Linked DNA regions of Accumulibacter sp.. The protein of the gene in region 2 interacts with the protein of the main gene of each other region in a pairwise test. Links are inferred from orthologs where the notes say so. Each region holds a gene or a part of one and is shown on either strand. Other genes may lie near its edges.

Evidence for each region.
Region 1: the proteins of plsB (region 2) and ybgC interact in binary tests that used the Escherichia coli proteins (3 or more experiments, as listed by UniProt). The link is inferred for Accumulibacter sp. from one-to-one orthologs.

What each region holds. Positions count from the first base shown.
Region 1 is NZ_JAZKUG010000001.1:1,323,151-1,326,514, forward strand. What follows is about bases 113-3,067. They hold ybgC (tol-pal system-associated acyl-CoA thioesterase), read left to right. Parts: upstream 113-1,345; coding sequence 1,346-1,789; downstream 1,790-3,067. Other genes in these bases: V5B60_RS05745 (AI-2E family transporter), read left to right, coding at 113-215; ruvB (Holliday junction branch migration DNA helicase RuvB), read left to right, coding at 212-1,276; tolQ (protein TolQ), read left to right, coding at 1,786-2,463; tolR (protein TolR), read left to right, coding at 2,468-2,872; tolA (cell envelope integrity protein TolA), read left to right, coding at 2,911-3,067. Outside these bases: more of V5B60_RS05745, read left to right, coding at 1-112; more of tolA, read left to right, coding at 3,068-3,364.
Region 2 is NZ_JAZKUG010000001.1:1,514,050-1,517,496, forward strand. What follows is about bases 77-3,114. They hold plsB (glycerol-3-phosphate 1-O-acyltransferase PlsB), read left to right. Parts: upstream 77-378; coding sequence 379-2,850; downstream 2,851-3,114. Other genes in these bases: fusA (elongation factor G), read left to right, coding at 77-350; V5B60_RS06585 (transglycosylase SLT domain-containing protein), read right to left, coding at 3,096-3,114. Also shown: more of fusA, read left to right, coding at 1-76; more of V5B60_RS06585, read right to left, coding at 3,115-3,447. UniProt on the Escherichia coli protein: Catalyzes the transfer of an acyl group from acyl-ACP to glycerol-3-phosphate (G3P) to form lysophosphatidic acid (LPA). This enzyme can utilize either acyl-CoA or acyl-ACP as the fatty acyl donor.

The sequences.
Region 1 (3,364 bases), 190 kb from region 2 along the record:
TCGACAACTTCATCAAACCCATCCTCATCTCGCGCAGTTCGAGCCTGCCATTGCTGCTGATCGTCGTCGGGGTGTTTGGTGGTGTGCTGGTCTTCGGCTTCATCGGGCTGTTTCTCGGTCCGACCCTGCTGGCGCTTGGTCAGGTCCTGATCCGTGAATGGCTGGCACACGCCGCCGCGCGATCGGTTGCGGCGGACGAGGGACTGCAGCAATGATCGAGACCGACGACCTCTCCGCAGTTCCGCTGGCACGACTGGTGTCCGCTGCCTCGACCTCGTCCCAGGAGGAAGCCATCGAGCGCGCGCTGCGTCCTCGACGCCTGGGCGACTACGTCGGCCAGGCGAAGATCCGCGAGCAACTGACGATCTTCATCGAGGCAGCGAAGAAGCGCAGCGACACGCTCGATCACGTCCTGCTCTTCGGCCCGCCGGGCCTCGGCAAGACGACGCTGGCACACATCATCGCCGCTGAAATGGGCGTCAACCTGCGCTCGACCTCCGGACCGGTGCTCGAACGCGCTGGGGACCTGGCGGCCATCCTGACCAACCTCGAGCCGCGCGACGTCCTGTTCATCGACGAGATCCACCGCCTGTCGCCAGTCGTCGAGGAGATCCTCTATCCCGCACTGGAGGATTTCCAGATCGACATCATGATCGGCGAGGGCCCGGCGGCACGCTCGGTCAAGCTCGATCTGCCACCGTTCACGCTGGTCGGCGCGACGACGCGCGCCGGCATGCTGACCAACCCCCTGCGTGACCGTTTCGGGATCGTCGCCCGACTGGAGTTCTATACTCCCGAGGAGCTGAGCCTGATCGTCGCCCGCTCGTCGCAGTTGCTCAAGGTTCCAGCCGACACAGCCGGTGCGCTGGAAATCGCCCGCCGCTCACGCGGCACGCCACGGATCGCCAACCGCCTGTTGCGGCGGGTGCGCGATTTCGCCGAGGTGCGAGCATCCGGCCACATCACGCTGGAGGTGGCCGACGCGGCGCTGCTGCTGCTCGAAGTGGACCACGGAGGTCTTGATGTGATGGACCGCAAGCTGCTGTCGGCAGTCATCGACAAGTTCGCCGGCGGGCCGGTGGGGGTCGACAACCTGGCGGCGGCGATCGGCGAAGCGCGCGACACGATCGAGGACGTGCTCGAACCCTTCCTGATCCAACAGGGTTTCCTGCAGCGCACGCCGCGGGGTCGCGTCGCGACGCCGGCGGTCTACCGGCATCTCGGTCTGACGAGCAACGGTGAGCAGCCGCAGGGCGCACTCTGGCCGGCGACCTGAGCGTGCGCCGATGCGGTCACAATCACTTACATTTGCCCACAGGGTGCTGCCTTAGAATCCCAGCCGGCCATGGACCACGAGCGCAAACCAACGACCTTCACCTGCGCGGTACGCATCTACTACGAAGACACCGATGCCGGTGGGGTGGTGTACTACGCCAATTACCTGAAGTATCTGGAGCGCTGCCGTAGCGAATGGCTGCGCGCGGCCGGCTACCGGCAGGCCGACCTGCTGCGTGACCCGGGCATCGCCTTCGTCGTCCGCAAGCTCACGGTCGAGTATCTCGAGCCGGCACGGCTGGACGACGAGTTGATCGTCGGCCTCGAAGTGGAGCGGATCAGTCGGGCCCAGGTCTTCTTTCGGCAGCACATCCGGCGTGCCGGGGAAGATGGCGACCGATCCTCGCAGGATCTGATCCAGGCCGCCGTGCACATCGTCTGTGTGCATGCGGGCCGGATGAGGGCCGTGTCGATCCCCGCAATTCTGCGCAACAAGATGGAAGCACTGCAATGAATGTCTCGCAAGACCTGTCGATCCTGCACCTGATCCTCAACGCCAGCGCCGTCGTGCAGGCCGTGATGCTGCTGCTTGCCGGCGTCTCGTTCATGTCCTGGTACTACATCTTCCGCAAGTGGTTCACCGTCAAGGCGGCGCGCGCGCAGACCGAGCAGTTCGAGCGCGACTTCTGGAGTGGCGGCGACCTGAACAGTCTCTACCAGAGCGCGATCAACGATCGCCACAGCACGGGCAGCATGGAGCGCATCTTCGAGTCCGGCTTTCGTGAATTCACCAAGTTGCGCAGCCAGAAGAATCTCGATCCGAAGGACGTCATCGACGGCTCGCGGCGCGCCATGCGCGCCACCTATCAGCGCGAGATGGACAGCATCGACTCGCATCTCGCCTTCCTCGCCTCGGTCGGTTCGGTCAGTCCGTATGTCGGCCTGTTCGGTACCGTCTGGGGCATCATGCACTCGTTCCGCGGTCTCTCGAACGTCGGTCAGGCGACGCTGGCAGCGGTGGCACCGGGGATTGCCGAGGCACTGGTGGCGACAGCCATCGGCCTCTTTGCAGCGATTCCGGCGGTCGTCGCCTATAACCGCTTCGCGCACGAGATCGACCGCCTGTCGTCGCGCTTCGAGTCGTTCATGGAAGAGTTCTCGAACATCCTGCAGCGGCAGATGAGGTAGAGCCATGCGTTCGCGTCGCCTGAAGAACGAGATCAACGTCGTCCCCTACATCGACGTCATGCTGGTGTTGCTGGTCATCTTCATGGTGACGGCACCGATGATGACCACCGCCAGCATCGACGTGCCGTCGGTCGGCAAGGCGGCACAGCCGCCGGTCGAAGCGCTGCAGGTGATCGTCCGCGCCGACCGGACGCTGGCGTTGCTGGCTCCCGGCAAGAACGAACGATCGCTGAGCCGGCGCGAACTGGTGCAGGAGATCGCCAGCGCGCAGCGCCGGAATCCGGAGCAGGCGGTGCTCATCGCCGGTGACAGGAACGTCAAGTACCAAGCGGTACTGGAAGTCATGGACGACCTCCAGCAGCAGCAGGTCAAACGCATCGGCCTCCTCGTGCAGCCCTCCGACAGGTGAGTCGCTGACCTGTGGAAGCGGTCCAGACCTTCCCGCGGATGCCACCGGATGAACCGGCGAAGTGGCCGTCGCTTGCCCTTTCTGCGACGGTGCACCTGTTGCTCCTGGGTGCGCTGTTCCTCGGCGTGCAGTGGAAGAGCCAGTTGCCGGCGACGGTCGAAGTCGAGGTCTGGCGTGCCGCACCGGCGCCCCCGTCGAGCGCGCAGCCCGAACCCCGGCCGGAACCCAGACCGGCAACACCGAAGGCCGAAGCCAAACCTGAGCCCCGACCCGAGCCGAAGCCCGAGCCGAAGCCGCCAGCGAAGCCTGAGCCCCGACCCGAGCCGAAACCCGAGCCGAAGCCGCCGGCGAAGCCTGAACCAGCGCCGCGAGCGATCGCCAAACCAGAACCGAAAGTGGAGCCCAAGCCACCAGTCCGGCCGGACATCGCGTTGAAGGAGGAAAAGAAGCCGCCGAAGGAGCCGGTCAAGGAGCCATCCCGGAAGGAGGAAG
Region 2 (3,447 bases):
TCACCGCCGGCCGCAAGGCAACGGTGGAGGCGATCCGCGCCGCCAAGCCCATCATCCTCGAGCCGGTCGTCGATATCGAGATCCTCGCGCCGGATTCGATGACCGGCGACGTCACGGGTGACCTGTCGAGCAAACGCGGCCATCTGACCGGCACGCAGCCACGCGGACCCGGTGTCATGGCGATCAGCGGCGAGGTGCCTTTGGCGGAGCTTGAGGGCTACCAGTCGCGTCTCAAGTCACTGACCGGTGGACAGGGTTCGTACAGCATCGCCTTTTCCCATTACGCACAGGTGCCACCGGCAACGCAGCAGCAACTGGCGGGACAGCACAAGGTCGTCGAGGAGGACTGAGGGCAGCGGAAACCGGCGACGCGAGCGCGTGGACAAGGCTTTCAAGCTGTCGCACTGGTTCCTGCCGCTGGCGCGTCGCGTGCTCTATGCGTGGGTGCGCACGACGGTCTTCCCCGAAAGCCCGCAGGAACTGCAACTCGACCCAGCACGGCCTGTTTGCTACGTCCTGCAGGACAGGCATCTCTCCAATTTGCTGCTGCTCCTGGAGGAGTCGCGGCGGGCCGGGCTGCCGCGAGCCGACTCGCCGCTGCTGCTGGGCAAACAGCGCTGGCCGCGCTCGTTCTTCTTTCTCAACCGCGATCGCAGCCTCGCCGGCCGGGCGCGGAATGGTAACAGTCACTCGGCCTTGCTCGCCGGCCTGATGCACCAGGCCGTTGCCGATCCGCAGATGGACGTCCAGTTGGTGCCGGTGGTGATTCTCTGGGGACGCAGCCCCGACAAGCAGGATTCGGTCCTCAAGGCGCTGTTCTCGGAGACCTGGCGCCCGCCGGGTGCCTGGCGGCAACTGGCGGCAATCCTTCTCCATGGCCGCAGTGTGCTGGTGCGCTACAACCCGCCGATATCGCTTCGCCATCTCCTGCAGGGCGGGCTCGACGAGGAGCAGGCACTGCGCAAGCTGGCGCGCATCCTGCGGGTGCACTTCCGCCGTCAGCGGCAAATGGCGATCGGCCCCGACCTGTCGCACCGCAACACGCAGGTCAACGCAGTGATCGCCGGCGAGCGCGTGCGCGCAGCGATCGAGCAGGAGGCTTCGACACACGGCATCCCGGTTACCGAAGCGAGGGCACGGGCTGGTCGCTTCGCGCTGGAGATCGCTTCGGACTACTCGTACGGCGTCGTACGCGCCCTCGAGCTGTTCCTCGCCTGGTTGTGGACGAGACTCTACGATGGCATCGAGCTGCACCACTTCGATTCCGTCACGCGCATCGCAGCCGGCCAGGAGATCGTCTACGTGCCCTGCCACCGCAGCCACATTGACTACCTGTTGCTGTCTTACGTCATTCTCCGGCAGGGGCTCACGCCGCCGCATATCGCTGCCGGTGCCAACCTTGACCTGCCGCTGGTCGGCGGCCTGCTGAGGCGCGGCGGTGCTTTCTTCCTGCGCCGCAGTTTCAAGGGCGAGCCCCTGTACGCTGCCGTTTTCCATGAATACCTCCACCTGATGCTGGCGCGCGGTTTTCCGATCGAGTACTTCATCGAGGGCGGCCGCAGTCGCAGTGGTCGGATGCTGACACCAAAGGCGGGGATACTCGGCATGACCGTGCAGAGTTTCATCCGTGAGCATGCACGGCCGCTGATCTTCGTCCCGGTGTACATCGGCTACGAGAAGATCATCGAAGGCAGCACCTATCTCGGCGAACTGGCCGGCAAGCCGAAGCAGCGGGAATCGCTGCTCGGCCTGTTGCGCAGCGTGCGCGCCATCAAGCGGGTCTTTGGCAAGGTGCATGTGAACTTTGGCCAGCCGCTTGCCCTGGCTGGTTTTCTCGATCAACATCAACCGGGCTGGCGAGACACGGACGAGAGCGACGAGCCGCCGTGGGCCCGCAGTGTGACGCGCAGGGCTGCAGCCGAGCTCGCCAAACGGATCAACGAGGCGGCCGTCCTCAACCCGGTCAACCTGATGGCGCTGGCGCTGCTGGCGACGCCCAAGCATACCGCCGACGAGCACGCGCTGCAGCGCATGATCGAGCACTACCAGGCGCTGGCTGGCGAGCTGCCCTATGCGCCGAGCAGCGTCCCCTGTGGGCTCGAACCACCGGCAATCATCGCCTACAACGAACGCCTGACGGTCGTCGAGCGTTTCGCCGACCCGTTGGGCGATCTGATCCGTGTGCGTGACGGTCAGGCTCCGCTTCTCGCCTACTTTCGCAACAACGTCCTGCATCTCTTCGCCCTGCCGGCGGTCATCGCCTGCCTGCTGAGTCTGAACCGCAAGCTCGATCGAGCCCGCGTGGCACAGGCGGTCTGCGGCATCTGCGGCCTCATGCGGGCGGAACTCTTCCTGCGCTGGTCCCCGGGTGAACTCGAGTCGGCGAGCGAGGCGGCGATTCGCGCGTTGGTGGCGCGCCGGCTGTTGGTCTCATCGGCGCTGCAGACGGAGGTCGCTGCGCCGGAAGCGATCAGTGACGAATTTGCCGAGCTGCATCTGCTCGGTGAGACCATCCGTCCATTGCTCGAACGTCACTTCCTCACCCTCGCGCTGCTGCAGAGCCACGGCAGTGGGCAGACGACGCGGCGGCAACTGGAAGACAACTGCCATCTGCTGGCGCAGCGGCTCTCCCTGCTCTACGAGTTCAATACCTCCGAGCTTCCCGAGAAGGCAACCTTTTCGGCCTTCATTGGCAACCTCATCGAAGCCGAGTACCTACGCGAGGACGAGGACGATCGCTTGTGCTTCGACGAGCGGCTGATGACGCCGCTTGCCCACTCCGAACTGGTTCTCTCGCCTGAAGCCAGGCAGGCCATCAGGCGAATCGCCGGTACCGGGGCGCACCTGTAGCAGTGCGCTCCGTCGTCAGAACGACCAGCGGAGACCCACAGCCCAATTGATTCGTTCGCGTCGTTCAAGAAAAATCGCAAGCACTTCTCGCTCGCGCCCTGCCTCTCGGCCCGCTCGCGACGCGGTCTTCACGGCCTCCCCGGCCGGGCGCCAACCGTCGCCGTGGCCATGGCGAAGATTGGCAAGGCGGCAGGGGCGCGCGAGGTCGCCATTTCCAACGACTGGCCGGGGCGGGCGGCAAGCCCTCAGGCGCGACCTCGGCGAGCCGCCTGTTCGAGCCTCTCCTTCTCCGCCATGACCTTGTTGGCGTAGCTGGCCTCCGGATCATCGGGAGCGCCACCATAGTGCTGCAACCCCGCAGTCAGGCTGCCGCGCCAGCGAATGGCCTCCTCGAGGACATGGACGCCAACCTGGATGTTGGTTACCGGGTCGAGAAAGGGCGTCTCACCCGCGCCCGCCGGGACCTTGTCGAGATGATAGCCGGGAATCACCTGCATCAGACCCTTGGCGCCCACCGGGCTTTCGGCGAAGGGATTGAAGCGCGACTCGATGCCGATGATGGCGATGATCAGCAGCGGATCGAGGCGCCGTTCGCGA